3 regions of the Shewanella bicestrii genome follow, and region 2 is predicted to be linked to each of the others. Evidence: predicted binding sites of a transcription regulator. Region 2 holds the regulator's gene; each other region holds the start of a gene.
What was found. The regulator LexA, encoded in region 2, represses DNA repair genes until DNA is damaged. The targets are predictions, from matches to a motif close to TACTGTATNNNNATACAGTA.
Positions count from the first base shown of each region.

Region 1: recG (ATP-dependent DNA helicase RecG) is a predicted target of LexA. The motif match lies at 4,187-4,206, and genes of this name have one in related genera.
Region 3: recA (recombinase RecA) is a predicted target of LexA. The motif match lies at 8,276-8,295, and genes of this name have one in related genera.

Region 1 covers NZ_CP022358.1:4,375,464-4,385,870, forward strand. The annotation lists gene CF168_RS19095 (substrate-binding periplasmic protein) at 1-479, shown strand, start outside; gene CF168_RS19100 (YkgJ family cysteine cluster protein) at 442-855, opposite strand; gene CF168_RS19105 (sensor domain-containing diguanylate cyclase) at 971-2,794, opposite strand; gene CF168_RS19110 (ABC transporter substrate-binding protein) at 2,805-3,830, opposite strand; gene recG (ATP-dependent DNA helicase RecG) at 4,223-6,298, shown strand; gene CF168_RS19120 (DUF3014 domain-containing protein) at 6,477-7,373, shown strand; gene CF168_RS19125 (beta-ketoacyl synthase chain length factor) at 7,733-8,470, shown strand; gene CF168_RS19130 (lysophospholipid acyltransferase family protein) at 8,463-9,311, shown strand; gene CF168_RS19135 (phosphopantetheine-binding protein) at 9,298-9,552, shown strand; gene CF168_RS19140 (acyl carrier protein) at 9,562-9,810, shown strand; gene CF168_RS19145 (hypothetical protein) at 9,810-10,358, shown strand; gene CF168_RS19150 (AMP-binding protein) at 10,355-10,407, shown strand, end outside.
Region 2 covers NZ_CP022358.1:4,595,204-4,605,610, reverse strand. The annotation lists gene CF168_RS20150 (cytochrome c oxidase assembly protein) at 1-19, opposite strand, end outside; gene ctaD (cytochrome c oxidase subunit I) at 21-1,613, opposite strand; gene coxB (cytochrome c oxidase subunit II) at 1,623-3,164, opposite strand; gene CF168_RS20135 (cell division inhibitor SulA) at 3,572-4,084, opposite strand; gene lexA (transcriptional repressor LexA) at 4,081-4,701, opposite strand; gene plsB (glycerol-3-phosphate 1-O-acyltransferase PlsB) at 4,863-7,286, shown strand; gene mtr (tryptophan permease) at 7,286-8,542, shown strand; gene CF168_RS20115 (VOC family protein) at 8,675-9,451, shown strand; gene CF168_RS20110 (methyl-accepting chemotaxis protein) at 9,564-10,407, opposite strand, start outside.
Region 3 covers NZ_CP022358.1:3,440,906-3,451,312, reverse strand. The annotation lists gene ispD (2-C-methyl-D-erythritol 4-phosphate cytidylyltransferase) at 1-213, shown strand, start outside; gene ispF (2-C-methyl-D-erythritol 2,4-cyclodiphosphate synthase) at 265-744, shown strand; gene truD (tRNA pseudouridine(13) synthase TruD) at 774-1,901, shown strand; gene surE (5'/3'-nucleotidase SurE) at 1,898-2,647, shown strand; gene CF168_RS15090 (protein-L-isoaspartate(D-aspartate) O-methyltransferase) at 2,644-3,279, shown strand; gene CF168_RS15085 (peptidoglycan DD-metalloendopeptidase family protein) at 3,364-4,260, shown strand; gene rpoS (RNA polymerase sigma factor RpoS) at 4,341-5,321, shown strand; gene mutS (DNA mismatch repair protein MutS) at 5,436-8,021, opposite strand; gene recA (recombinase RecA) at 8,404-9,477, shown strand; gene CF168_RS15065 (regulatory protein RecX) at 9,540-9,962, shown strand; gene alaS (alanine--tRNA ligase) at 10,238-10,407, shown strand, end outside.

The sequences.
Region 1 (10,407 bases), 220 kb from region 2:
TCACCCCCAGTTATTTTTATTTGAAAGCAGAACTAGACCCGCAATTTCATATAAATGATATCAATCAGTTGGCTGATTTTGGCACGGTTTGCGGCATTAAAGGCTTCAATTACGACAACTTTGGCTGGCGCAAAGAAACGCCCATCAGCGAAATCAATTCCTTGCAACATCTCCCTGAAATGTTGTTGAAACACAGATGCAAATTCTTTCTAGCACGTAAGGAAATTTTAGCTGGCAGCCTCGCTTTAACCCTGTCGGGCGTACTGCCTAAGACGCTCACCTCTAAGGTGTCACCCAATACGCAGCAGGAGCCTTTTTATATGCTGATCTCAAAACGTTCAGCCAATAAAGACTTGATTGCGCGTGAATTTAATCGGCAGGTGCAAGCGATGCGAGACAGCCATCAACTCGAAGCCCTGTACCAATTTCATATCCAAAAGCTTACTCACGGGGACGATAAGGGCAGTGATTCGCTTTAGGGCCGATTTGCGGATGATTGCGGCAAGTTTCGGGACGTTGATGATAAATGGTGCAGCGACGGGTTTTACTGTCGAGGTACAGGCAATCATCGTTCGCCATGCGGGCCAAGGTAAAAATGGCGGTTTTGTGGTTGAAGTTGTCGATGATGCGCGCTTTTTGCAGACGTTTAGCGATGGCCTTGAGATCGCCCTCGGCTTCAAACTCGTCTACTAAGGCCATGCGCACTAAGTCACTCACAGTGACTTCAACGGGTAGCGTACAGCAGGTTGCATGGCAGCTATCACACAAGCCTTTGCGATATTTTTGCCAAGTGGACAAATCATCGATATTGAAAATCGACACTGCACTTGCCGTATTTTTGCCCCGTTTTGACACGCCAGAACCTAGAGTTAGAAATTAAAGGGCGGCAATTATAGCAGGCCAAAAGCAGAAATAAATCGGCGCCGCGCCGTGCTCAAGACAAGCTGTGGTGCCGTGCCTCTATTAACAGTCACTTATGGTTCGAATCAATCACCACGGTATTGCGCCCCTGATCTTTAGCGCGATACAGACAAATATCGGTACGGCGCAGCACCTCCGACAACGTTAAGCCATCCTGGCTCTCCTTAGGAAAATACACCCCACCAATACTCAGGGTGATCTTGCCCTTTGGGGAGCTTTTATGGGGGATCTCCAAGGCGGCCACTTGGTAGCAGAGCTGGTTGGCTATCGCCTCTAATTGGATGGGTGAAATCTGTTGCAGAACAATCGCGAACTCCTCACCACCAATACGGGCAAGCAAACTCTCCTGCGGCAAAATACCACACAGAGTTAACGCCTGCGCCACTCGCTTAAGCGCCGCATCGCCCTCGAGGTGGCCGTAGGTATCGTTGTAACTCTTAAAGTAATCGACATCCAACATGAGCAGGCCGAAGGGAGTGTCTTGCTGGAGCAAGGTTTCTAGGGTTTGAGTGAAGGGGCGACGGTTGCTTAATCCGGTTAATTCATCGGTGTCGGCCATCACCCGCAGCTGAGCATTCACCGACACTAAAGCCTGTTGCAGGCTGAGCATCTGTCGCTCTTTTTCCTCACGCAGTAATAATTCGTTCAGTGCCGCGGCAAATTGCGTCAGCATTACCTTCTTTTGCACGCTCCAGTTTAATGGACGACTGACCATAGAAAGCGAGAGCAATCCCAAGAGTTGATTGCTATTTTTAATCGCATAGGCGGCAATGGAACAGATGCCGACCGAGCACAAGGCTTGATATTCCTTTGGTGATTCATCCGCCAGTTCAGCAACCGACTCAATGACTAAGGTCGACTCTGAGGTAAATTTCTGTGCCAGCACAGCCACACTGTCGATAGAAATATCTTGGATCTTGCCCGCCTGCGACTCGCAGCTCCAAAAACTCCGATAACGGGCGTGCTGCTCGGTAAATTCAATAATGCTCACCCGTTCAACATCAAATAGGCAACCAATGCGGCCACAGACTTCGGCTAAGGACTCATCTAATCGGGTGGTGTCTGTCGTTAAAAATTGCAACGACATCTCGGCTAGCAGCTGGTTTGCCTTGGATTGCCAATTGAGTTCTTGAGTCCGCTCATCGACCAGCTTCGCCAACTGGTTTTGCTGTTGTTGCAGCGCCCGTTGCTGGCGTTTATTGATGGCCAAATCGTTGCGGATCCGTTGATACATGGCCTGTAGCGATTGGGCGACATGGCCAATCTCATCGGGGCTTTGCATCACACTCATGGGCACATTGAGCTTAGGGAGGGAGTGCAGGTTAATTTGGTTGGCAAACCGCTCTAGCGCCGAGAGGCGATTGGTGACTAACAAGCGCACCAAAGAGAGGATCAAGTAAATCATCAGCAGCGTTTTCAGCCCGTTGCCTAATACTATGATGATCAATTGCTGCCACAACTCGTAATAGAGCGTGTCCGTATCTAAACCGACCGTCAGCATGCCAATCTGCTGATCTTGATAGTTAATGGGATAGTGAAACAGGGTTTGCCGACGATTATCCAAATGAATCGACTTACCCAATTGCATAGCAACGCCGTCGATACTCTCTAAATTAACGCTCGCCACCATGGGCATCATCCCAAGGCCAGACAGCAAATCAGATAACAGACTATGGTCAACATCCCACAGCGACTTAGCCACACTGGGTAAGATAGATTCGGAGTATTCACGAATATCCGCCGTGGTTTTATCTATGCTCTCCTGATAGTTCCATATCAACTGTACCAACATAGTCAGGACAGCAAAAAACGAACTCACCCCAATAATTGTGAGCGTCATTCTGTGACTGATGGAATGATTACGATGCTTCATGGATACCTATTTATGATTGTGGCAACTTATCCAAAATCTGTGTCTTAAAAATCCCCGCCCAATCCCTAGCGACTAACAGCCGATAAAACTCCGAATCCGGATTAAGGACACTAAAAAGTTGTATGTCCGCATAGGGATAATATTGCGAAGTTGCTTGATAACGCTTCAGCTGTACTAATCCCAAAGCGCCCGCTAAAAAGTGCCCGCCGCCCAATGTAGTGACTTGCTGTGATTGGCGAAGCTGTAAAATCTCTGCGGAGGTATTCACTGAACTCACCAACACATCACGCCCGGGCTGAAGTCCTTTTTCCCGCAAGGCTTTTAGTACCCCAATAGCCATATTATCGCTGGCCGTCCAAATCAGATTTAAATCTGGATAGCGGGAAAGCAAAGTTAAGGTTTGCCCATAGGCAATATCTTGGCTCCACTGGCCATAGACGGTTTGAGTCACAGTGGCATTGTGCTGCATAAAAAAGTAGTCATTGGCGCCTTGGGTGCGCAGTACTGAGGCGGGTGTCGACTTATCTCCCGAAATTAATAAAACCTTCGCGTTTTCATCCTTTAAACCACTTAATAGGGTTTTGGCCGTTTCGGCACCAATCGCGTAATTATCGGGAATAATGGCTGGTAATAAATAGGTTTGCCAATGTGGATCCGCTAATAAGGTTTCTCGCTCGGCCACTGAAATATCATTCAATATCAGCTGCACATATATGGGATAGTGGTAGAGCAACTGCAACATTTTTATTGCTGACTGCTTCTCATTTACCAAAATAATATGACTAGGGATGGATGAGGTAGAGCTTAATAATACCTCTAATTGGTTAATCATTTTAAAATGATTACGGTCTGAATGGGTTATTTGTAAATTAATATCGAGTTGAGTGGCAGCCACTTGCATTAATTTATCGACATCACCCCAAAAGCTATCCGTTGCGGCGCCAGGGTTAAAAAAAGCCACTTCTAATTTGGCCCATGCAGGCGATGTGGAACACAGCAGGCCTATAAATAAACAACTCAAATACCATAGACGCAAAGGCGAGTTCTCCTCGACGGTGTTTCCCCAAATGTGTTCCGTCACTGGAGGTCACTTTATTATTTCGATTCACAACCTTGTTACCGCATAATTACCAAAGCATGTCGCTGGTAATCAATTATTTGATTAAACCACAAAATAATAAAAAGTGAACTTGGTAACTAAGAATATTTATTTTTGCCTAAGTTCAGCGCAAACAATTATAGGATATTCATTTTAATTTTAATAAGATAACTTAAATGTTAACGGCTAAGTTCATTCTTTTGCTGTAACGCCTCTCCGCCAGTTAACCCATCGCCATTTATCCTTTGGCCAGCGCCAAGCCCAAGATTGCCTTACGCTTATACTCTGTTAGTATATGTATAAATTCACAGTGATTGAGCGCTAACGACTTGCAGCAATTGGATCTTGTTCCGATCACCGACCTCAAAGGCGTCGCCAAAAGGGTGGCGGAAAAACTCGCAAAGCTCGGCATCACAACAGTACAAGATCTGCTGTTTCACTTACCCCTGCGCTACGAAGACCGCACCCAAATTTATCCTATTGCCGCCTTAATGCCGGGAAATTACGGCACCATTGAAGCCGAAATCCAGTCGACGCAAATCATTCAAGGCCGTAAACGCATGCTGGTGTGCAATGTGCGGGATAATACCGGCAGCATGAGCCTGCGTTTTTTTAACTTTTCGATAGCGCAACGCAATGCAATGCAAAATGGCTTAATGATCCGCGCCTACGGTGAAATTCGCCGTGGTAATCATCAGGCAGAAATTGTCCATCCCGAGTATAAAATTGTGTATCCCGGTGAAGACATTCATTTAAGCGATACCCTTACGCCGATTTATCCCACTACCGAAGGACTCAAGCAGGCGAGTTGGATCAAGCTCACCGAGCAAGCCCTCGAATTATTAGAAGACGGGGGTTTGACCGAGTTATTACCCGCCAATTTGCAGCCCAACAGCATGAGCTTGAAACAGGCACTGCAAACCCTGCATCGCCCCCACGCGGGAATATCACAATTTGACTTAGAGCTCGGTCAGCATCCTGCGCAGCAACGGCTAGTGCAGGAAGAGCTGCTCGCCCATAACCTCAGCATGCTCCGACTCAGGCAGCGCAGCAATCTCGACGCCGCCGTAACCATGCACGCCAGCGGCCAACTATTGAATCCCTTTCTCGCCTCATTGCCCTTTAAACCGACGGGCGCCCAGCAACGGGTCGTCGCCGAGATAGGTAAAGATTTAGAGCAACCGCACCCCATGATGCGCTTAGTTCAAGGTGATGTGGGTTCTGGTAAAACCTTAGTCGCCGCCCTCGCCGCCCTGCAGGCCATCGAAAATGGTTACCAAGTGGCCATGATGGCGCCTACCGAATTACTCGCCGAGCAGCATGCGGCAAACTTTGCCGCCTGGTTTGAACCTCTTGGATTAAAAGTGGGTTGGCTGGCAGGCAAGCTTAAAGGCAAGGCGCGGGCGCAATCCTTAGCCGATATTGAATCGGGCGCGGCGCAAATAGTGATTGGTACCCACGCCATCTTCCAGCAACAGGTAACCTTTAACAAACTAGCCTTGATCATCATTGACGAGCAGCACAGGTTCGGGGTTCACCAACGGATGGGACTCAGGGAAAAAGGCATTAACCAAGGCTTTCATCCACACCAGTTAATTATGACGGCAACGCCCATCCCACGAACCTTAGCCATGACAGCCTACGCCGATTTGGACACCTCGATTATCGATGAGTTGCCGCCCGGCCGCACGCCCGTGACCACTGTCGCCATTCCCGATTCGCGTCGCAATGAAGTGCTCGAGCGCGTCCGCAACAGCGTAGTCACTGATAAACGCCAAGCCTATTGGGTCTGTACTCTGATTGAAGAATCCGAAGTTCTCGAGTGTCAAGCGGCGGAAGATACCGCCGAAGAGCTGCGCCAAGCGCTGCCGGAACTGAGCATAGGTTTAGTCCATGGTCGGATGAAAAGTGCTGAAAAGCAACAGATTATGGCCGATTTCAAGGCGGGAAGCATACATCTCTTGGTGGCAACCACAGTGATTGAAGTCGGCGTCGACGTCCCCAACTCCAGCTTGATGATTATCGAAAACCCCGAGCGACTGGGCCTTGCACAGTTGCACCAGCTGCGGGGCCGCGTAGGGCGCGGTGCCGTGGCGAGCCATTGTGTGTTACTCTACAAGGCGCCATTGAGCCAAACCGCGAGCCAGCGGTTAAATGTGCTCAGGCAAAGTAATGATGGTTTTGTGATTGCACAGAAAGACTTAGAGATCCGTGGGCCGGGCGAAGTACTGGGCACTAAGCAAACGGGACTGGCCGAGCTGAAAATCGCCGACCTTGTCCGCGATCAGGCGCTTATCCCACATATCCAAAAACTGGCGAGCCATGTGATGTCACAGGCCCCAGAATCGGTCGATGCCATTATTCATCGCTGGCTTGGACACAGGCAACAATACGTTCAGGCCTAAACCTTAAGCTAACCCCTTCAAGGTAAAATAAATTCAGCCTGTTCAGCTCACCGCTATGGACAAGCGCGTGGAAACTTGCACAATGAACCTGCCACCGACAACTCGTTGGCACTTGCACTTTAAATGTTAGCTGCATGTATTCACCCCGTTACCTTGACACTTAAGCGAAGGATGTAAAATGCAAGTTAATCAAGATGATAGAATTACACCTCAAGAAACCTCTTCAAGCAGTAATCGCTTTGCTTTGATTGCGATTGTGCTCGTCGTGCTGCTCTCTGCAGGAGGTTATTATTACTACACGAAAGATGACTCACCCAAGCTCATCCCCAATGCGCCGATAGTGCTGCCTGAGCCGCCTTCATCTGAACCTATGACGCTCGAGACAGGCACTGAGCCTGAAACTGCGCCGGTAGAAAATGAAACACCAGCAGTGACCACGCCTGAAACCGACACCGTCGTCACGCCAACCGAGCCTGCGATGCCTGAAGAAGTCGTTCCTAGCCTGCCCGAGAGCGATGCCTTTGTGCATCAAAAAGCGCTAGCGATCATCAATAACAACGTGGTCGGTTCCTCTTTAGTGAACCAAGATTTGGCCCGTCAGTTTGTGGTGTTTGTGGACAACTTGGCCCAAGGCGATCTCGCCCGCAAAGTCAGCCCAGTCAAAGGCCCAGAAAAGCTGTTCACTGTGTCTGAAATCACTAGCAAAGTGTATTTAAATCCAGAGAGTTACCACAGATACGATGCCTACGCGACTGTACTTGCCAGCATGGATGAAGCAAGCTTAATGCACACTTACAAACAGCTCACACCGCTGTTTGATGAGGCCTTTGCCGAGTTAGGTTACAGCAACGCCAAGTTCAATGACCGAATGCTGCAAGCCATTAAGATCATGCTTGCCGCCCCTATAATCGAAGAGCCTATCGAGCTGAGTTCAATCAGCGTGAACTACCGCTTTGTGGATCCTAATTTAGAGGCCTTGCCGAGCGCGCAAAAACTGATGATCCGCATGGGTCCTGAAAACACCCGTAAAGTCAAAGCGGCGCTGCGTAAATTGGAAAACCAACTCGCCCAATAATGCTCCAAGCTTGTCTAAAAAGGCGCCTAGTGCGCCTTTTTTGTATCTTAAAAATACTACCTATAGACTTGTTCAACTCAGGTTCAGTCCAAGGTTTTATCCTCTATCCTCCCAATACCTCAGCTGCAACGAATGTTACTCTTGGGTGATAAATTCGAACTTGATTGCATTTTGTTAACCATCACAATGCAAATGGCTTCATTAAAACTAAGGACTTAGTGTAGAATAAGCCACTTAATAAACGGGGGAATTGTGCTCGTCAATCCAGCGAGAAAATAGCGATAAGCCAATCAATTCATTAAAATTTTCGCTTAGTTAGGGATAACTAAGACAGCTTTAAATAGTGTCGAGGCAAAGTAGTGCAACTCAGATTCAGCATCCTTTCTTGGGGCGCATGGGCGCCAAAGTATCCACAGCGTGATGACTGGCAAACTTGGTGCAAGCACTCGGCTGACACAAGCAAAGAAAATGACCTAGAGGGGATTTCCCCTGCACTTTCCCAAGTCCCCGCCATGCAGCGCAGACGTTTTAGCCGTTTAACCAAGATGATGCTGGATGTCAGCTTCCAATGTGAGGCCGCGCCTAACTGTCGCTCGATATTTGCTTCTCGCCACGGCGAGCTACACCGCACCATTGGCCTGCTCGAAGATATTATTGAAAAACAACCGCTTTCCCCCTTAGGTTTTAGTCAGTCGGTGCATAACACTGGCAGTGGTATTTTTGGCATTTTAGCCAATAACACCGCCCCTTCGACCTCGATTGCCGCGGGCACAGAAACCCTTTCCCAAGCCATGGTAGAAGCGTTCGCCCAGCTGCACCAATCGCCCGAGCCACTGTTGTTGGTGTTTGGCGACGATCCCGTCCCACCAGTCTATGATGAATTTACTCAAGAGTTTGAGTTGCCCTTAGCCCTGGGATTGACCCTAGCGCCCGCGGATGAGAGTGCGACCGTCACCCTCACCCTAAGCCAACTGACAGCCGAGCAGCAACAAAACGCCACGCCGCTATCCTATGGCATGTTGGTCCACGCGCTAGCAACCTCACAGGATATTGACGGCTGCTTGTCACACTGGCACTGGAGCCTAACGCATGCCTAATCCAGTGCCACACAATGCCGAATTTAATGTCGCCTATACGCTGCCCGAAAAACGCCGAGCGGGAATCAACTATATCCCCCGTTGGCTCGGCGGCGTCAGTTGCTACATCGCCTTTGGTCTCGGTGGACTGTTAAGCTCGTTAACCATCTTGCCTCTGCTGCGTTTTTGGCCGGGCACGCCCGAGGCGCGGATTATCCGCGTGCAAAAAGCCGTGCACACTATGTTTAAAGGCTTTGTGGCCATGTTGACTTGGGCAGGAGTTATCCGAGTAAGCACCCATAATGCCGAGCTGCTGCAAAATGCCAAGGGCGTGATAGTGATTGCCAATCACCCGAGTCTGATCGATGTGGTGGTATTAATCAGCTTGATGCCCAATGCAGGCTGTATCGTTAAACAGGGCCTGTGGCGCAATCCCTTCTTACGTGGCGTCGTCTCCTGCGCGGGATACATTCCCAATCGCGGCGCCGAACTCATGCTCGAAGATTGCCGAGAAGTACTCGCCCGCGGCACGAATCTGATTATCTTTCCCGAAGGCACACGCACCGTATTTGGTGCAAGCATTAACGAATTTGCCCGCGGTGCTGCCAATATTGCTATTCGCACCCAAGCCGATATTTTACCTGTGGTTTTGCGCACTAATGTGCGTGGTTTGACAAAGGAACAACCTTGGTATGAGATCCCAAGGCAAACCATGGGAATGGCCGTCGAAATCGGCAACACAATTTCTCACCAAGGCTACCAAGCCCCTTTGGGGGAGCATGCGAAAATGGCTCGGCAATTAACCCGAGACCTTGAACAATACTATCAACAACAACTCGAAAATAATTATGACTTTACATAACGAAATTAAACAGTTGATCATCGACTGCCTCGACTTAGAAGACGTCAGTATTGATGATATCGACACAGATGCACCGCTATTTGGTGAAGGACTTGGACTCGACTCGATCGATGCGCTCGAGCTGGGTTTAGCCATCAAGAAAAAATTTGATGTGAAAATCGAAGCCAACTCGGATAGCACTAAGGCGCATTTTTACAGCGTCGCCAGCCTAGCTAACTTCATCGAATCACAACGTCCGTAGGAGAGGAAGATGCAAAACCGCGAACAAATCCTCGCTATGTTGACCACGATTTTGGTGGATGAGTTTGAAATTGATGCCGATGCGATTACGCCAGAGGCGAATCTCTATCAAGAGTTAGATCTGGATAGCATCGATGCCGTCGACTTAGTGATTAAGCTACAGCAACTCACCGGCAAGAAAATTCAGCCCGACGAGTTTAAATCTGTGCGCACAGTCAACGATGTCGTTAACGCCATTGAAGGCCTAGTTAAAGACTAATGCGTGTCCTGCTACAAGTACTAACCGCACTCGCGCTGATTGCTTATCCAGTCGCCGTGTATTTAGGACTGAATTATCTGCCAGCAGGCACCATAGCCCTAGTGCTATGCCTCTTGTTGGTAGTGCGTTTAATGCTGCAAAAGCAAAAGGTTAAAACCTTAGTATTGCCTTTGCTTGTGGGGATTGCGCTCACTGCGGGCAGTTTTGTCGCCAAACGCAGCGACTGGCTCTTGTATTACCCCGTGGTGATAAACCTCACCATGTTAGCCCTGTTTAGCTACTCGCTATACCAAGGCCCGAGCATGATTGAACGGCTCGCACGGCTCAAAGAGCCCGACTTGCCGGATGAAGCCATAGGTTATCTTAAAAAAGTTACCCTACTTTGGTGTGGCTTATTTATCCTAAACGGCACTGTGGCGGCCTATACCGCCGCGTTTACCAGCCTAGCAACTTGGACCTTGTATAACGGTTTGATTGCATACGTACTCATGGGACTGCTCCTCGGTGGGGAATGGTTATATCGCAGCTTTTGGTTGAAGAAGACATGACACAACTACTCAAAAACTGGTTAACCCAAGGGCCATTCGCCCAACAACT
Region 2 (10,407 bases):
GATGGGGTTGGCCTTGCATGTTATTTCACCTCGGGTGGCGTGGTGAAAGAGTGGTAGGGGGCAGGGCTGGGTAGGGTCCACTCTAAGCCTTCGCTGCCTTCCCAAGGTTTGGCGGGCGCCTTTTCACCGCCCCGAATGCACTTAATCACCAGCACGAGGAAAATCAGCTGAGAAAGACCAAAGGCAAAACCCCCAATCGACACGATTTGGTTTACATCGGCAAATTGAATCGAGTAATCGGGAATACGCCTTGGCATACCCGCAAGACCTAAGAAATGCATCGGGAAAAACAACACATTGACCGAAATCACCGAGCACCAAAAATGCCACTGGCCGAGCTTTTCGCTGTACATATGGCCGGTCCATTTTGGCAGCCAGTAATAGGCCGCCGCCATGATGGAGAAAATCGCACCAGTAACCAACACGTAATGGAAGTGAGCCACCACAAAGTAAGTATCGTGGTATTGGAAGTCGGCTGGCGTGATGGCGAGCATCAGGCCAGAGAAGCCGCCAATAGTGAACAGGATAATAAAGGCCACCGCGAACAACATTGGGGTTTCAAAACTCAATGAGCCGCGCCACATGGTCGCTACCCAGTTAAACACTTTTACCCCAGTCGGCACGGCAATCAGCATAGTGCAGTACATAAAAAACAACTCAGCAAACACAGGCATGCCGGTGGTGAACATATGGTGCGCCCACACGAGGAAGGACAGAATCGCAATACTCGCCGTGGCATACACCATGGATGAATAGCCGAATAATGGTTTACGGCTGAAAGCTGGAACAATGGCGGAGATAATGCCGAAGGAAGGCAGAATCATGATGTAGACTTCGGGGTGACCGAAGAACCAGAAGATATGCTGGAACATCACAGGATCACCACCACCTGCCGCCTCGAAGAAGCTAGTACCGAAAAACTTATCGGTTAACACCATAGTGACGGCGCCAGCGAGCACAGGCATAACGGCGATCAGCAAGAAGGCGGTAATCAGCCAAGTCCAGACAAACAGCGGTAACTTCATCCAGGTCATGCCGGGAGCGCGCAGGTTGACTATGGTGACGATCACGTTGATGGCACCCATGATCGAACTTATCCCCATGATATGAATAGAGAATACAAATAATGCTGTGCTGTCAGGGCTATAAGTGGTCGAGAGTGGTGCGTAGAAGGTCCAACCGAAGTTAGGGCCGCCGCCTTCCATAAACAGTGAGCTCAGTAAAATAGTAAAGGCGAAGGGCAGGATCCAGAAACTCCAGTTGTTCATCCGTGGAAGCGCCATATCTGGCGCACCAATCATCATCGGGATCAGCCAGTTAGCCAGCCCTGTAAAGGCCGGCATCACGGCGCCGAATACCATGATTAATCCATGAACTGTGGTCATCTGGTTGAAGAAGTTAGGCTCAACGAGTTGTAATCCTGGCTGAAAGAGTTCGGCGCGGATCACCATAGCCATCGCACCACCGGTTAAAAACATTATGAAACTAAACCACAGGTACAGGGTGCCAATGTCCTTGTGGTTGGTGGTGAGTAACCAGCGCATGATGCCTTTAGGTGCACCGTGATGGTGTTCATCATGGGCGGCAATTTGATCTTGAGTCAGTGTGCTCATCTTAATCCCCTACTGTCCATGGCGAGCAATATCAGCGGGTTGCACTGTATCGCCAGTATTATTGCCCCACGCATTGCGCTCATAGGTAATGATGGCGGCAAGCTGTTGTGGCGTTAGTTGTGTGCCAAATGCCTGCATCGCCGTGCCCGGTTTACCGTGCATCACAATGTCGATGTGATTGGCGACCGGACCCGTTGCAATAGCGCTGCCAGCAAGGGCGGGGAAGGCGGGAGGCATACCTGCACCCGTTAGCTGGTGGCAGGCGGCGCAAATCGTGGCATAGGTCTTTTCCCCTTCGGCCATCAGTTCATCATGGCTAAGCGTGGGAAGACTCGCGGGGTCGACACTGGCGACGGGTTCTGTCGCTGGCTTTGGCGCATCGGTGGTTGCTGGAGGCGGAGTCGTTGCTACTGGTTCGCTATTGGTGCCTCCGGATTTATGGGCATCAACGTCTTTGGCTTGCACCGCATCCCCCGTGTTATTGCCCCACGCATTACGCTCATAGGTAATCACGGCGGCAATCTCTTGGGTCGTTAATTGTTTGCCAAAGGCTTGCATGGCCGTACCCGCTTTACCATTGAGCACTATTTCAAGATGGCCGCTCAGTGGTCCGGTCGCAATCGGGCTGCCTTTGAGGTGCGGGAATACTCCTTGTAGACCTTCACCGTTGGGTTGGTGACAGGCCGCGCAGTGACCAAGGTAAACTTGCTCACCCTGAGCCATCAGCTCTTCTTTTGTCAGTGTTTGCGATAACGCGGCTTGTGCGGCTTGCGCTGCGGCATTGGCGGCTTGTTTTTGTTCTACAACCCAAGCATCGAACTCGGCTTCGGGTAATGCCTGCACCACTATCGGCATAAAACCATGGTCTTTACCGCAAAGCTCGGCACATTGGCCACGGTAAATGCCGGGTTTGTCGATACGGGTCCATGCCTCGTTAATAAAACCTGGGTTAGCGTCTTTTTTAACCGCAAAGGCGGGCATCCACCATGAGTGAATGACATCCTCTGAGGTCATTAAGAAGCGGATTTTACGATTGATGGGTAATACTAGGGGTTTATCGACCTCGAGTAAGTAGTGCTCTCCCTTGGCTTCACTTCCTTCGATTTGAGGTCTTGGTGTTGCGAGAATGCTGTAAAAATCAATATCTTGATCGAAGTAGCTATAATGCCATTTCCATTGAGAACCTGTGACTTTTACCGTGAGATCGGCATTACTGGGATCTTCCATGGCAATCAGAGTTTTCGTGGCGGGAATCGCCATTAAGATCAGAATGACAAAAGGAATAATCGTCCACGCGATTTCGACTTTTGTGCTCTCATGGAAGTGAGACGCGACCGCGCCCTTGGATTTTCTGTGGTTGATCATGGCATAAATCATCACGCCAAAAACCACTAGGCCTATCGCGCAGCAGATATACAGAATCGTCATGTGTAAGTGATAAACCTTGCCACTGATTTCTGTTACGCCGGGGGTCATGTTGAACCGCATGTCCGCTGCGGCCAACGGTGGGGCGAATAGCACCACGAGTAAACAATACAACCATTGCTTCACAAGACTTCTCCTCTGCTAATTGCGAATAGCAACTACAAAGAAGAGCAACACAGTAAGTCTCAACTCTATGCAAACTCTTCAGTTCCCAAAAAAGCTTCTCTGACTTCAACGTGCGTTGGCGGCTTACTTTTGATTAAGTATTGTTACTGCTGGTATTAGCCACACTGGCACATACTGCTGAATAAACCCATTATTCTCGATTTTTGTGGGCAAGAGATATTCGATAAATCGTCGATATTTTTTGCCTAAATGGGCGATATATTATGCTCGCCTGAATCAAACATACTTGCTGTTTAAAAATTGATCAAGATCACTTCTTTTTCTAATTGTCTGAAAAATTGCCAAAAAAAAAGCCCCACATTCACAGGTGAGGCGGCTTTCAAGGCTAAATACGCAGTGCAAAAATTTTAATGAACAGAGCTAAAAAAACTACCTTGGGCAAAGTGAGCAGGTTGCTTGAGTGTCGCGTCCGTAGGTGAGTGATTTACGACACCTTCTAGCACGATTCCCATGGCGCGGGCGCTCTTGGCCACAATTTGCAAACGACGATTGTCGCGGGCATCGAGTGAGTGGATCCAAGTAATTACTGCGCTGGAAGTGCCGCTAGTTAAGGCTTTTTCCATGGCCCACAGGGTTTCCACTTCATCTTTCGCATGGACTAAGAGTATGCGATCCATACGCACGCCGGCGCTGGCCAGTAACTGCTTGTAGCCAATACTGGGTGGGTTGATGAGCACGACCCAGCGGCCTTGTTGGCTCAATTGTGCCAATTGTTTGCTAAGTTGCATTAGCTCTTGGCGCCCTTGGCTCTCGGTGGGCATAGTGATGATAGGCGTATGCTGCCAGTCTGTATCGGTTTCGCGTACCGCATCGAGCCATAAACCGGGGTGACGCGGGGCATTACCTAGTAGTTTGTTCATAGCCAATCTCCATTGCGGATCACCCCTACGGCGAGCCCTTCAATTGTTAGACTTTGGAAACTTAAATCGACTTTAATCGGGGAGTAATCTTCATTTTCAGCATGTAGATAAACGAGATTCCCTTTCTTTTCAAAGCGTTTAACTGTTACATCATCGTCAACGCGAGCAACAACTACTTGGCCATTGCGCGCTTGCTGTACCTTATGAACGGCGAGCAGATCCCCTTCGAGGATACCGATGTTCTTCATACTGTCGCCTCTGACGCGCAGCAAGAAATCGGCGGCTGGGTGGAACATGCTGGGGTCGACTTGATAATACTGTTCGACATGCTCTTGGGCGAGGATAGGTTCGCCCGCAGCCACTTGACCAATCAGTGGTAAGCCAGATTCGCTGTTATCTTCTTCCTCAACTGGGAGGCGGATCCCGCGGGAAGTGCCAGGCATGATCTCGATGCAGCCTTTTTTCGCCAATGCCTTAAGGTGTTCCTCGGCGGCATTTGCACTTTTAAAACCCAAACGGGTGGCGATTTCGGCCCGGGTGGGTGGCATGCCAGTCTCGGCAATATTACGTTTAATCAGCTCTAAAATTTCGGCTTGGCGTGGCGTCAACGGTCTCATGTTCTTTCCTGTTTTTCTATACAGTTACTGTTAGTATATACAGTATTATTCGTAGTGCAAGTATTAACCACTTTTTAACGCGATTGGAGAGTATTAGCGAATATTCCCTAGAATCTGGTATTCTATGGGGCTAATGAACGTACTTACATTGCATAAGAATAATGCCTAAACAAGACTCTCTTTGGTTGAAATCATTACGCTGGATCCAAAAACACTTAGTGCACACTATTGTTGTGCCGCAGGATCCCTTTGCCGATCTGAATCTGGACGCTTCCAGACCGCTTGCTTATGTAATGAAAACAGAATCCCTGAGTGATATTGCTGCGTTAAGCGAGATCACCACTAAGCTGGGTTTGCCAAGCCCCTATGAGCCGCTCGTGGTAAATGGCGTTGTCGCGCCCCGCGTCGTTTGCCTCGAAGGCCGTAAGCCTTTGTTTGGCGAGCGTGCCAGTAATGAGCCATTCCTCGAATGTTTTATGCGCCTGTTGGCCGTCCATAAGGAAAAGCCAGAGTTAGATATTCAGCTGGTGCCTGTGAGTCTGTATTGGGGCCGTACTCCGGGTAAAGAAGACGACACCATGAAGGCGGCTGTTCTTGAGCGCGAGAATCCAACTTGGTTACGTAAGTGCTTGATGATCTTATTTTTGGGTCGTCATAACTTTGTGCAGTTTTCTAATGCGGTATCGCTGCGTTACATGGCCGACGAACACGGCACCGATATGGGGATTGCCCATAAACTGGCGCGGGTGGCTAGGGTTCATTTCCGCCGTCAACGCAAAGTGATGACAGGGCCTGTGTTGCCGAATCGTCAGGCAATGTTCCACTCCCTGCTGAAATCCGAATCCTTACGCAAGGCTATTCAGGAAGAAGCGGCGAGTAAGAAGATTTCCGAAACCCAAGCCCGTGAAACAGCAATTGAATATCTTGATGAAATTGCAGCGAATTATTCCGACAGCCTAGTGCGTATTGCTGAGCGTTTCTTAACTTGGTTATGGAACAAGCTCTACAGCGGTATCAATATCAAAGGTGCCGAGCAAATCCGTCAGCTGCACCATGATGGTCACGAGATTGTTTATGTACCTTGCCATCGCAGCCATATGGATTACCTGCTGTTATCCTACATTCTGTATTACCAAGGCATGGTGCCACCGCATATTGCGGCGGGGATTAACCTAAACTTCTGGCCTGCGGGACCGCTGTTCCGCCGTGGTGGCGCTTTCTTTATTCGCCGTAGTTTTAACGGCAATAAACTTTATACTGCCGTGTTCCGTGAATACCTCGATCAGCTGTTTGCTAAGGGATATTCGGTTGAGTATTTCTCTGAGGGTGGCCGTTCTCGCACCGGTCGTCTATTGGCGCCGAAAACTGGCATGATCGCCATGACGATCAACAGTGTGCTGCGTGGTATCGAACGCCCTGTCACCTTAGTGCCTGTGTATTTAGGCTACGATCACGTGATGGAAGTGGCGACTTATCATAAAGAGTTGAGCGGTAAGAAAAAACAGAAAGAATCTGTATGGCAAGTTTTTGGTGCTATTCGTAAATTAGGTAATTTTGGCCAAGGTTATGTCAACTTTGGTGAGCCGATTACACTGCAAAACTTCTTGAATGAAACCGCGCCTAACTGGCGCGCTGAAGTGGCCGACGATCCCGAACAAAAACCGACTTGGTTAACCCCTGCGGTGAACGTGTTAGCGAATCGTGTGATGACCCGTATTAACGATGCTGCCGCCGCCAGTTCTATCACCTTGACGAGCTTAGTGCTATTGGCGTCGGAGCAAAATGCCCTAGAGCGTTGTTTGCTCGAGCGTCAGTTAGATTTGTACCTGACGCTGCTTAAGCGTGTGCCTTACACTTCGTTTACGTCGGTGGCCGAAGGTGATGGCAAGCACTTAGTGCAACAAGGTTTAGAGCTGAATAAGTTCTCCATCAATGCCGATCCTCTGGGTGAGATAGTATCTATTGACGCGAATCAAGCGATTTCAATGACTTACTATCGTAACAATATCATCCACTTATTTATTATTCCGTCGTTGATTGCTAGCTGCTTAACCAACAATAAGCAGATTTCAAGAGCCTATATCCTAGGGATTGTGAGTGACTTCTATCCGCTACTGAAGGCGGAGTTATTCATGGGTATCAAGGACCTCCCAAGTTATGTGAATCAAGTGCTGGATCTGTTTATTGAGCAGGGTCTAGTGCAGGAAAGCGATACGCTGTCGGTGGTGACCGAGCACACCAGCCAAATGTTGTTGCTGGCCGGAAGCGTTAGCGAAACCTTGCAACGCTATGCGATTATCTTCAATTTGCTGGCTCACAGACCTAAGATGGAGCGTTCGGAGCTGGAGTCTGAAAGCCATCTGCTTGCCCAACGTTTAGGGGCGCTGCATGGAGTTACCGCGCCAGAATTCTACGACAAGAAACTCTATAACACCTTGAGTGTTAAGCTTAAAGAGTTGGGTTATTTCTCCGAGAAGGAAGATAAATCCGACGTTGAACGCATTCGCGATCAAGCCAATAGCTTACTCAGAGCCTCAGTGAGACAAACCATAGTTGCGAGCGTGACCGCGGAGCATATCGTTTAATGGCTAACCATATGAATGCGGCGAAGAATAAGCCAGTGGGCAAGTCCTTGCTCGGTGGTGCCATGATTATTGCCGGCACCACAGTCGGGGCGGGGATGTTTTCTTTACCCGTTGTGGGCGCTGGCATGTGGTTTGGCTACTCGGTACTGATGTTACTCGGTATTTGGTTCTGCATGTTGATGTCGGGATTGTTACTGCTCGAAACCAACTTGCATTTCGAGCCGGGAGCAAGTTTCGATACCCTGACCAAGGAAACCCTAGGGCAGTTTTGGCGGATCGTGAATGGGGTATCGATTGCCTTCGTGCTTTACATCTTAACCTACGCCTACATCAGTGGCGGCGGCTCGATTGTTAACCATAGCCTACAGGGTATGGGGATTGAGTTACCCCAGAGTGTTGCTGGATTAGTATTTGCGGTTGTGCTGGCTTGTATCGTGTTGATCAGCACCAAGGCGGTGGACCGTATTACGACCATAATGCTCGGCGGTATGATTATTACTTTCTTCCTCGCGATTGGTAATTTACTGATCGAGATTGATGTGACTAAGCTGCTCGAACCGGATGGCAATCAAAGCTTTGTGCCTTATCTGTGGGCTGCTTTGCCCTTTGGCTTAGCAAGTTTTGGCTACCATGGCAACGTGCCGAGTCTGGTGAAGTACTATGGCAAAGATTCATCGACCATCATCAAAGCGATTTTCGTCGGCACTTTCATCGCGCTGATCATTTATGCCTGCTGGTTAGTCGCCACTATGGGCAACATTCCCCGCAGCCAATTTAGTGAGATTATTGCCCAGGGTGGCAATATGGGGGTGTTAGTAGGCGCCTTGTCGAAAGTGATGGAAAGTAGCTGGTTAAACAGCATGTTAACTCTATTTGCTAACTTAGCTGTGGCGTCTTCTTTCCTTGGCGTGACCTTAGGCTTATTCGATTATTTGGCCGATTTATTCGGGTTCGACGATACACGCTCGGGGCGGATGAAAACGGCAGTTGTCACCTTTGTGCCACCCACCATTTTAGGTTTGTTGTTCCCCGATGGCTTTTTGGTTGCCATTGGTTTCGCAGCCTTAGCGGCAACTGTTTGGGCCGTCATAGTGCCCGCTTTGATGGCCTATAAATCGAGACAGCAGTTCCCTAACCATCAAGGTTTTAGAGTCTTTGGTGGCACGCCCTTAATTATCCTTGTGGTGTTATACGGCGTGGTGACAGGGGCTTGCCATCTACTCGCGATGGCGAATTTATTGCCGCAGTTCTCCTAAGTATTTCGCCTACGAATCAAGCCCTCAAATTGAGGGCTTTTTCTTTATATTCATCTTTTTATCGCCAAAACTGGACAGTTGCTCAAACTCCAGCTTAACTCGAACACATTATCTGTTTGATTGGAGTCTGCAATGAGGATTACTCAGTACGCACAGGGACAGGCTTGTTGGGTCGAACTGGCGAGCCATGACTGGCAGGGCGCACAGGCGTTTTACCACGCACTGTTTGGTTGGAATGCGGTGGAAATGGCGATTCCTAATGGTCATTTCTCGTTGTTCAATCTGGAGGGGGACGATTTAGGGGCCATGTATCAAATCCCTGAGTCGGAACCACAGATCCCTAGCCATTGGCGGATCTATTTTGCGGTTAAGGATATCGAAGCGACGGTTGCCGCCATCCTGGCTGCGGGTGGGCAATTACACATGGGACCGCATGTGGTGGGGGATGCGGGCGTGATGGCGCAGGTGAGCGACCCCGAAGGCGCACGTTTTGCCCTGTGGCAAGCGAAAAATCACTCAGGCTCGCGTCGCCAAGGCGAAGAAAATACCCTGTGTTGGGTGGAGCTGGCCTGTCTCGAGCCTAGCGCCGAAGCCAGTTTTTACACTCAAGTGTTTCCTTGGACCGCACTCCCAAGTCATGTGCCCGGCATCAATTACACCGAGTGGCAAATCGACGGCCAGTCTATGGGGGGCATGATGAAAATGATGCCAGAATGGGGCGAGATCCCCGCCCATTGGATGCCTTATTTTGTGGTGGCGGATTGTGATGCCTTTGCCGCTAAGGCGCAGGGGCTGGGTGCGCAGCTATGCGTGCCGCCAAGCGATATCCCCGATGTGGGACGTTTTTCGGTGATTGCCGACGCGCAAGGGGCAACCTTCGCGGTCATCAAGTTGAATGCGCTATCTTAAGCTGGCGAGGTGATATTTCGGCATAAGCGATGATAAAACCTAGGTTTATTGAGTCATACCTAGGTTTTATAAGGTCTTATGTCGATGCGCTTATTTCTTTATCCGCTACTTGCTACACCTTAAACTCACTCACTAAACCATCCAACTGTTGACCTATCCCCAGCAAGCCATTGGCAGAGCTGGCTGCCTGTTTAACTCCCGTCAGAGTGCGGTTGGCGCTGTCATTCACGCTGTTGATCGACATATTAATTTCTTCCACCACGGTCGACTGCTGCTCGGCAGCGTGGGCCATTTGCGAGACCGAGTGGGTGATCGACATGACCATTTCGGTGATAGTCGAGAGAGCCGATTCCACCTGGGTTACTTGCTCGACCGTGCTGTTGGTCGCTTCTCGGCTTTGTCCCATCATGGTCGCCGCTGAGCCCGATCTATCCTGCAGTGTTTGGATGATTTGCTGGATTTGCTTGGTCGATTCTTGCGTTCGGCTGGCAAGTGAACGTACTTCATCGGCCACCACGGCAAAGCCACGTCCTTGCTCGCCCGCCCGCGCCGCTTCGATGGCTGCGTTGAGCGCCAACAGATTGGTTTGCTCGGCAATGGCGCGAATCACATCCAACACGGCACCAATCTTATCGCTGTCGTTACGTAACTGTTCTATGGTGGTAGCCGAGGCTTCGACTTTGCTTGCCAGTTCCCTCATCGAATGGGTGGCGCGGGTGACTGTCTCGCGGCCGAGGAGGGCTTGTGCTTTGGCATCCTCCGAGAGCTTATTGGCAGTATCTGCACTGGCGGCGACTTCGACAGCACTGGCGGCCATTTCGGTGATGGCTGAGGCGACGAGTTGGGTTTCATTCTGCTGCGAACTCATGTCTTGGGTCGCGCTGTGAGTCACACTGTTTAACTGGGTTGATGCGCTAACCATTTGAACCGTCGTGTCTTTGACTTCGGCCACTAAC
Region 3 (10,407 bases), 1.2 Mb from region 2:
GCGTTGACACCGCAGTTATTCCCAACCTCCTTGTTGCGATTACATTTAAAAGCCGCGCTTGCCGCGGGGGCTGTCGTGACCGATGAAGCCTCGGCGATGGAGTGGGCGGGCATTTCCCCTGGTTTGGTCGCGGGGCGGGCGGATAACATTAAAGTCACCCATCCCGATGATTTGGAGTTGGCAGAACTTTTTTTACTGCGCGCGAATGCTTGAAGCCAAGCAGAGTGAATTGCGCAATCTATTAAATACGTTAGGAAATAAGTAATGAAAATCCGAATCGGCCATGGTTTTGATGTCCATAAATTTGGTGAAGCGCGCCCGTTAATTTTATGTGGGGTCGAAGTCCCTTACGAAACTGGGTTGGTGGCTCATTCCGACGGTGATGTGGTGTTGCATGCCATCTCCGATGCCATTCTAGGGGCGATGGCCCTTGGGGATATTGGTAAACATTTCCCCGATACCGATGCCGCCTATAAAGGCGCCGATAGTCGCGTCTTGCTGCGACACTGTTATGCGTTAGCGCGGGCGAAGGGATTTGAGCTGGGTAATCTGGATGTCACTATCATTGCCCAGGCACCAAAGATGGCGCCGCATATCGAGGATATGCGCCAAGTGTTGGCGGCCGATCTTAATGCTGACATTGCCGATATCAACGTTAAGGCTACCACCACTGAAAAACTCGGGTTTACCGGCCGCAAAGAAGGCATTGCGGTCGAAGCCGTTGTATTACTCAGCCGCCAATAGCTTGAAACTTTAAGAGATAAGAAAGACCCATGAGCGAACTACATTACCTGTACGGCAAACCGACGGCCACCGCCGATTTAAGAACCGTTAACAGCGACTTTATCGTGAAAGAGATTTTGCCTTTTAGCCCGTCGGGCGAGGGCGAGCATCATTTAGTCCACATTCGTAAGGATGGGCTGAATACGGTGCAAGTGGCTGAAATGCTGGCCAAGTTCGCTAAGGTTCATCCCAAAGAAGTGACCTATGCCGGACAAAAAGATAAAAATGCCATCACAGAACAGTGGTTTGGCATTCGTATCCCAGGTAAAGAAACCCCGGCGTGGAGCGAGCTTAACAGCGAGCGCTTAACCATTTTATCCAGCAGTCGCCATAGCAAAAAACTGCGTATTGGCGCGCTCTTGGGCAACCGTTTTATTCTTACCCTGCGTAATGTCACAAACGTGGAAGACATTATCAGCCGCATCGAAAAAGTCAGCCAAATTGGTGTGCCTAACTATTTTGGTGAGCAGCGTTTCGGCCACGATGGTAAAAACCTGGTGATGGGTCGGCAAATGCTGGCGGGCAAAAAGGTGAAAGACCGTAATAAGCGCAGCATGTACCTGTCTGCGGTGCGCTCCAATCTGTTCAATACCGTTGTCTCCTATCGTTTGGCGAATCATGGCACTAAACCCTTAGCGGGGGATTGCGTGATGCTGGCGGGCAGTAAGAGCTTTTTCGTCACGCCAGAATGGGACTTAGTGGTATTGAAACGCTTGATTGAGAAGGATATTCAGCTTTCTGCGCCACTTTGGGGCCGCGGAAAAATGTTGCCGCAGGGCGAAGCCGCCGAGGTTGAAACCCTCGCCATGGCAGAGCTGAGCGAAGATTGCTACGGCCTTGAGCACGCGGGGCTTGAGCAGGAGCGCCGTCCATTGCTGCTTGAACCTCAAGGCCTTAAATACGAGCAAACCGAGGATGGATTAGTGCTCGAATTTATCTTACCTGCGGGCAGCTTTGCGACATCGCTGTTACGAGAGCTGGTTGATTATCAAGATGTGAAAGAGCTGCAATGGCAAGCGACAGTCACGCCTGATGCAAACGCAGCTGAAACAAACACAGCATCAGAAACCGATTCAGCAGAGGCCATTACAACCGATAAGGGCGAGTCAGCTTTATGATCCGCATCCTAGTCAGTAATGATGATGGTGTGAATGCGCCGGGGATCAGAGCCTTAACCGAGGCGCTCGCCGAAATCGCTACTGTGATGACGGTCGCGCCCGATCGTAATTGCTCCGGCGCAAGTAACTCTTTAACCTTGACTAACCCATTAAGAATTAATAGGTTAGATAATGGTTATATTTCGGTTCACGGTACACCCACGGATTGCGTTCACTTAGCCATACGTGAGCTTTGTGATGGTGAGCCGGATATGGTGGTATCGGGTATCAATGCTGGCGCGAATATGGGGGATGACACTTTATATTCGGGCACGGTAGCGGCGGCGATGGAGGGGCGGTTTTTAGGTTTCCCCGCCGTTGCGATTTCGCTTAATGGTAAGGCATTAAAGCATTATCACACCGCGGCTGTGTATGCGCGGCGAATTGTGCAGGGGCTGTTAGCGCATCCAATTGCGAGCGATCAGATCCTCAATATCAATGTGCCCGATTTACCGCTCGATGAGATTAAAGGGATCAGGGTGACGCGCCTAGGTGCACGGCATAAGGCCGAAGGCATAGTGCGAACACAAGATCCTGCGGGGAAAGAGATTTTTTGGCTCGGTCCACCGGGTGTAGAACAAGATGCGAGTGAAGGAACGGACTTCCATGCGGTAGCCCATGGTTATGTGTCGATCACTCCCTTAACCGTGGACTTGACTGCGCATAGACAATTATCGGTATTGCAAGATTGGGTAGATAAAATATGACTCGGGTTGCCTTAACATCGGCGGTGAATTTAGCTAAAAAGCTTCAGGAGGCGGGGATCCGCCATCCAGCCGTTCTTAAGGCAATATCCCGTACCCCGCGCGAGTTGTTTCTTGATAATGCGCTGGCCCATAAAGCCTACGAAAATACCGCCTTGCCTATAGGCCAAGGACAAACGATTTCTCAGCCTTATATCGTCGCGCGTATGACAGAATTACTGCTGCAACATCAGCCGCAAAAGGTACTTGAGGTAGGAACGGGCTCTGGCTACCAAGCGGCGATCCTCGCGCAATTAGTGCCAGAACTGTGCACCATTGAACGTATCAAAGGGTTACAGATCCAAGCGAGACAAAGATTAAAGCGACTCGATCTGCATAATGTGTCATTTAAATATGGCGATGGCTGGCAGGGCTGGCCGAATCGCAGCCCCTTTGATGGCATTATGGTCACGGCGGCAGCGGCTAAGGTTCCCGAAGCCTTATTGTCCCAGTTAGCTGAAGGGGGCGTGCTGATCATCCCTGTGGGGGAAGAGACGCAGCAATTGATGCGCTTTACCCGCCGCTCGGACCGTTTTAGTTCTGAAGTGATCGAAACCGTCAAATTTGTTCCCTTGATCAATGGCGAGCTCGCTTAAGTTTTTAGCTTTAGGTCACTTCGTTAAATACTTGAACTTTATAATTAGGTAAAACAGTAAGATAGCCCTAAAGAGGAGTTTTTATTGTTGAATGTGGGTTTACTCTTAAACCTCAGTTTAGTGTTGTTGCTTGCGGGCTGTAGCTTTCAGGCGAGTCGCCCCGCACCTGTCGAAAGTCTTTCCCACAGTTATTCCAAACATAACAAAGGCCACATTAAATCTAATTCATATAAAGTTAAGAAAGGTGACACCCTTTACTCGATCTCTTGGGCTGCAGGTAAAGATTTCGCCGAAATTGCTAAAATTAATCAATTAGATAAATCGTACACCATCTACCCTGGACAGATTCTATATTTAACGAATGATCGCGGGCAAAATGGCAAAGGCTCTACAACTTTAGGTGGAAGTAATTCAGCGTCTAAAGGACAAAATAAAGCTAATTCTGTTGATAAACAATCAGCTAGTAACAATTCATCCGCGAAAAACTTGTCAAGTGAACAGCAGAAAAAAACACTTGATCAGAAAGCCAAGCCTGCGTATTCTGCAACAAGCTCTCAACAAAGTATTAACCCTTCGATCGTCGCCCCGACATCAACACTGCCAGACAGTGTGAGTCAGTGGCAATGGCCAGTAAGAGGTAAATTGATTGGGACATACTCTGCCAATGAGCAGGGAAATAAAGGAATTAAGATCGCAGGAAAACGCGGAGATATCATCAAAGCCGCTGCAGATGGGCGGGTGGTATACGCAGGTAGTGCTCTTAGGGGTTATGGTAATTTAGTGATTATTAAACATAGTGACGATTACCTTAGTGCCTATGCTCATGCAGATCAGATCTTAGTCGAAGAAAAGCAACATGTCCTCGCTGGACAGACAGTTGCAAAAATGGGCAGTACAGGTACTAATCAGGTAATGCTTCGCTTCGAGATCCGTTACCACGGTCAGTCTGTTAACCCACTTAACTATTTACCTAAGCAATGATTGTTTAGGGCCTTGTTGGCATGGAGGATAAAAAATTGCAGTAATTCAAGCAGTTTACATTAGGTTTGGGAGATTTGATCATGAGCCGCATAAATAGCACTGCCGCAGAAGAACTAGTAGATTTTTCCGTAGATACCGCAGAGTTTGATCTCGATAAAGAGGATATTGCCGCTGATTTAGTTCAAGAACTAGGACTCGAACAACAGGTTCAAGATGACCTGCAAAAAAATCTTGATGCCACTCAGCTCTATTTAGGTGAAATAGGATTTTCCCCACTGCTTAGCGCAGAAGAAGAAGTTTACTTTTCCCGTAAGGCCTTAAAAGGCTGCGAAAAATCCCGTAATCGCATGATTGAGAGTAACCTGCGACTCGTGGTTAAAATTGCCCGTCGTTACAATAATCGCGGCCTAGCGCTGCTGGATTTAATCGAAGAGGGTAATCTTGGCTTGATCCGTGCGGTGGAAAAATTCGATCCAGAAAGAGGCTTCCGTTTCTCAACCTATGCGACTTGGTGGATCAGACAAACGATTGAACGTGCCATCATGAATCAAACCCGCACGATTCGCTTGCCAATCCATGTTGTAAAAGAACTCAACGTGTATTTACGTACGGCTCGGGAATTAGCGCAAAAACTTGACCACGAACCTACGGCAGAAGAAATTGCCGAAAAACTGCAAGTATCCAGTGTTGACGTCAGCCGTATGCTGAAGCTCAATGAGAAGATCACCTCTGTCGATATCCCCTTAGGTGGCGATAACGACAAGGCGTTACTCGATGTGCTGGCCGATGACGACAACGTAGGCCCTGACTACAAAGTACAAGATGAAGACATTTCAAACTCAGTGGTGAAATGGCTTAATGAACTCAATACCAAGCAAAGAGAAGTGTTAGCGCGCCGCTTTGGTTTGTTAGGTTATGAACCCTCAACCCTTGAAGACGTCGGTGCTGAAATTGGCCTCACCCGTGAACGTGTTCGCCAAATTCAAGTGGAAGCCCTAAAACGCCTACGTGATTTGCTGGGCGCTCAAGGTCTCTCTGTAGAGGCACTCTTTAGAAACTAAGGTTCAGATATTTAGCCTTCCACCAGTTAAACAAGTCATAAAAAAACGCCCAATTTTGAGGGCGTTTTTTTATGCTTTCACTTTTATGCTATCGCGAGTTTTTCACTCTATGTGTTAACTCAAGCGTTTTAGCTCGTAGAGTAAATCCAGCGCCTGTTTTGGGGTCAGGTTATCGGGATTGATATCTTTTAATTTGCTGACGGCGGGATTCTCCACTGGCTCAGGCAGGGCGAGCAGGGTTTGGATCGGTGCCCTAGTGCCGTTAACATTAGCACCTTCCACTTGATGATCGCGGCTCTCAAGCTGATGTAACTTGTGTTTTGCCGCCTTAATCACCCGTGCAGGTACCCCGGCAAGGGCCGCAACTTGCAAACCATAACTCTTACTGGCAGCACCTTCTTGCACCGCGTGCATAAAGGCGATGGTGTCTTCGTGCTCAATTGCATCGAGGTGCACGTTATAGACGCCAGCCATGAGTTCCGGTAATTGTGTTAACTCGAAATAATGGGTCGCAAACAGCGTCATTGCGCCGACTTGCTGCGCTAAATATTCCGCTGCAGACCATGCTAATGACAGACCATCGTAGGTTGATGTGCCACGGCCAATTTCATCCATCAAGACTAAACTCTGTGCGGTCGCATTATGGAGAATATTTGCCGTTTCAGTCATTTCTACCATAAAGGTTGAGCGACCAGAGGCGAGATCGTCTGAGGCGCCAATCCGAGTAAAAATCCGATCGATAGGGCCAATGATGGCGCGATCTGCTGGCACAAAGCAGCCAATATGGGCCATTAGCGTGATAAGCGCCACTTGGCGCATGTAGGTTGATTTACCGCCCATGTTTGGACCGGTAACAATCAACATCCGGCGTTGATTGTGCAGGGTGACAGGGTTGGCGATAAAAGGCGTTTGACTCACACGCTCGACCACTGGGTGGCGACCTGCTTCGATTTTTACCCCGATTTCGCTGCTCAGTTCTGGGCAGGTATAGCCTAAGGTTTCGGCACGTTCGGCAAAGTTACTCAGCACATCGAGTTCGGCTGCGGCTCTGGCGAAGGCTTGTAGCTCATGCAACTTGGGGAGGATTAAATCAAATAATTCGTCCCAAAGTTGTTTTTCAAGGGCAAGCGCCTTACCTTGGCTCGACAGCACTTTTTCTTCGTATTCCTTAAGCTCGGGCGTGATGTAACGCTCCATATTCTTAAGGGTTTGACGGCGCTGGTAATTTAATGGCACTTGCTGTGATTGCAGGCGACTGACTTCGATGTAGTAGCCATGCACTCGGTTGTAGCCAACCTTCAGCGTGGCAATGCCGGTACGCTCTTTTTCCCGCGCTTCGAGCTGAACCAGATAATCTGTGGCTCCTTCACTTAAGCCTCGCCATTCATCTAACTCGGCATTGTAGCCTTCGCGGATCACGCCGCCATCACGGATAAGCATGGGAGGGTTATCGACAATCGCGCGCTCAAGCAGTTGTTGCTCTTCGGGAAACTCACCTAAGAGTTGGCCTAGTTTCACCGTATGGGGCGCACTTAACTGCGCGAGTGACTGCTGCAATTGAGGCAATAGGTTTAATGCTTGGCGTAGGCGGGCAAAATCCCTTGGACGAGCTGTACGCAGTGCCAGTCTTGCCATGATACGTTCAATATCGCCTAGGGCTTTAAGCTGATCATGCAATGACTCATGGGCCGTGGTCTCGAGTAATTCATTGACCGCCGTTTGGCGAGCAAAAATCTGCGCATGGTCTCTCAGCGGCTGATGGATCCAGCGTTGCAACATCCGGCTGCCCATCGCTGTGGCTGTATTGTCGAGCACGGCTGCTAGGGTGTTATCTCGACCACCACTCAAATTTTGTGTCAGCTCGAGGTTACGGCGCGTTGCTGCATCCAAGACAATCGTATCGGTTTGATTGAAACGGGTAATGGCATTGATATGGGGCAGAGCAGTGCGCTGAGTGTCTTTCACATATTGCATTAAGCAGCCCGCCGCTTGCAGCGAAAGCCTCGCATCGGTAATCCCAAAGCCGTGCAAATCCTTAGTGCCAAATTGTGCCAGTAGCAGTTTAATGCTGGTATCGTAATCAAACTCCCACTCAGGGCGGCGACGCTTGCCTTTAAAATGATGCAATAACTCCATCGCGCCAAAATCTTCGCTATAGAGAATTTCGACCGGATTGGTACGTTGCAGCTCGGCTTCGAGGGACTCTTTTGTCTCTAATTCGGCAATCACGAAACGGCCGGAAGACACATCGAGGGTCGCGTAGCCAAACCCAACTTTACCTTGGTAAACCGCGGCTAACAGATTGTCTTGTCTCTCCTGCAACAGGGCTTCATCGGTCAAAGTACCTGGGGTGACGATGCGCACCACTTTTCGCTCAACTGGACCCTTTGAGGTGGCGGGGTCGCCAATCTGCTCACAGATCGCGACCGATTGACCAATTTGAACTAGTTTTGCTAGATAGCCTTCAACCGCATGGTAAGGGATACCCGCCATCGGGATCGGATCGCCACCACTTTTGCCGCGGGCCGTAAGGGAAATGCCCAATAATTCTGAGGCTCGTTTAGCGTCATCATAGAAGAGTTCATAGAAGTCACCCATACGATAAAACAGCAGCATGTCGTGATGCTCTGCTTTCATGGTCAAATATTGACGCATCATAGGGGTATGTTTTTCTAAATCATCGGTATCTATAGGATTCATTAAATCGTTTTCGTCCGTTATGCCGGCCCAAAGCGGGGAAATAAGTCGTACAGTAATGGGATAAAAAATCAGTGGATGTGCACTATTACTGTCTAAAATAAATTGACGCCAATCTTAGCAATAATTTTCTGAAAATTGACCCTTAAACCATGGATATTCACTGATATCCTGACAAATCTGCAGCACGAGTCGGTAAAAGCTTGTCTCAACGGGAAAATTTTCTGACTTAAAAATAAATCATTCACAGGTCTTGATACTGTATGATTGTACAGTATACTAGTCAGCAGATTATGACAAAGAGCCTCGCTTTTTGTATTACCCGCTTTATTAAATTGAATATCACTTTTGACAGTACTGATACTGTCTAGATGAGGGAACAGGAATGAAAGTCGATCCAAACAAAGAGAAAGCACTTGCTGCGGTATTGAGCCAAATTGAAAAGCAATTTGGTAAAGGCTCCATCATGAAGCTGGGCGAAGACCGCTCTATGGATGTTGAGACTATTTCTACTGGTTCACTTTCCCTTGACGTCGCCTTAGGGGCTGGCGGTTTACCAATGGGACGTATCGTTGAGATCTATGGTCCCGAATCATCAGGTAAAACGACGCTGACATTAGAAGTGATTGCCGCTGCTCAGCGCGAAGGTAAAACCTGTGCCTTTATCGATGCCGAGCACGCGCTAGACCCTATCTATGCTAAAAAGTTAGGCGTAGATATCGATAACTTACTGTGTTCACAACCCGATACCGGCGAACAAGCCCTTGAGATCTGTGATGCGTTAACCCGTTCTGGCGCGGTAGATGTGATCATCGTTGACTCGGTTGCGGCATTAACACCCAAAGCAGAAATTGAAGGTGAAATTGGTGACTCACACATGGGCCTAGCGGCGCGTATGATGAGCCAAGCGATGCGTAAGCTCGCGGGTAACCTCAAGCAATCGAATACACTATTAATCTTCATTAACCAAATTCGTATGAAGATTGGTGTGATGTTTGGTAACCCAGAAACCACAACGGGCGGTAACGCGCTGAAGTTCTACGCTTCTGTTCGTCTCGATATTCGCCGTACTGGTGCTATCAAAGAAGGCGATGAAGTGGTGGGTAACGAGACGCGCGTTAAAGTGGTTAAAAACAAGGTTGCCGCGCCGTTTAAACAAGCTGAGTTCCAAATTCTTTACGGTCAAGGTATCAACCGTACTGGTGAGTTAGTCGATTTAGGTGTTGCCCATAAACTGATTGAAAAAGCCGGTGCATGGTACAGCTACAAGGGTGACAAGATTGGTCAAGGTCGTGCAAATGCCGGTAAATATCTGACTGAAAACCCAGCAATTGCCGCTGAAATCGATAAAACACTGCGTGAGTTACTGCTGAGTAACCCAAGCGCTATGTCTTCATCTTCATCTGATGATGAAAACAGCGAAGGCAATGTTGATTTCGAAACAGGCGAAGTATTCTGAGCCAGTCAGCCCGTCAAATCGCGGTCGCGCTGTTAGCGCGCCGCGACTATTCCCGCCAAGAAATCCGCTCCAAACTGCTCGAAAAAGGCTTTGAGGTCGTTGATATCGAGCCTGTGCTCGATGATTGTGAAGCGTCGGGTTTCATCAATGATACGCGTTATGCCGAGCTTCTCGTTCGCAGCCATATTGCCCGTGGCCATGGGTCTATCCGTATTCGCCAAGCCATTGCTCAAAAAGGGCTTTCAAAGGATTGTATCGAAGCTGCCTTATCAGCCAATGAGCATGATTGGTTTGAGCTAGCCAAAGTCAAAGCCATCAAAAAATATGTAACCCCTAAAGTCACCGAGGTTAAAGGCTCGCAATCCCGGGAGTTAGTGGCAAAAGAAAAAGCCAAACGGGTGCGGTTTTTACTGAGCCAGGGCTTTAATTACGAACAAGTCTCCTACGCCTTAGATTACGACCCTTTGGCAGATAATGATGACTAACGTCATGGCATAAACTCGTAGCCCTTGGCTTGTCTGGTCATTGTCTTTTTCGTTCGGCCGACGTGCTGATCCGGCTTATCGACTCCTCTTTACCGCTTGGCTTTTGTGATAAGCCATGTCTTAGCGGCAAACTCACCGAAAATATGAGATTCCTAAGCCTATATCGCTATTCAAGGCTGGTCGTCTTTCCTCAGTCTGCTTATAATGCTGGGCAAATAGAAATACGGCTACCTTATGGTGTAGCTGGTCATGCTTACCCAATTCAGGACGATTTCATGTATCAAACGACAGCAGCGCTTAGAAGTGCTTTCCTCGAATTTTTCCGCAGCAATGGTCACCAAGTTGTGGACAGTAGTTCTCTTGTACCAGGCAACGATCCCACGCTTTTATTCACCAACGCCGGTATGAACCAGTTCAAGGACGTGTTTCTTGGCATGGACAAACG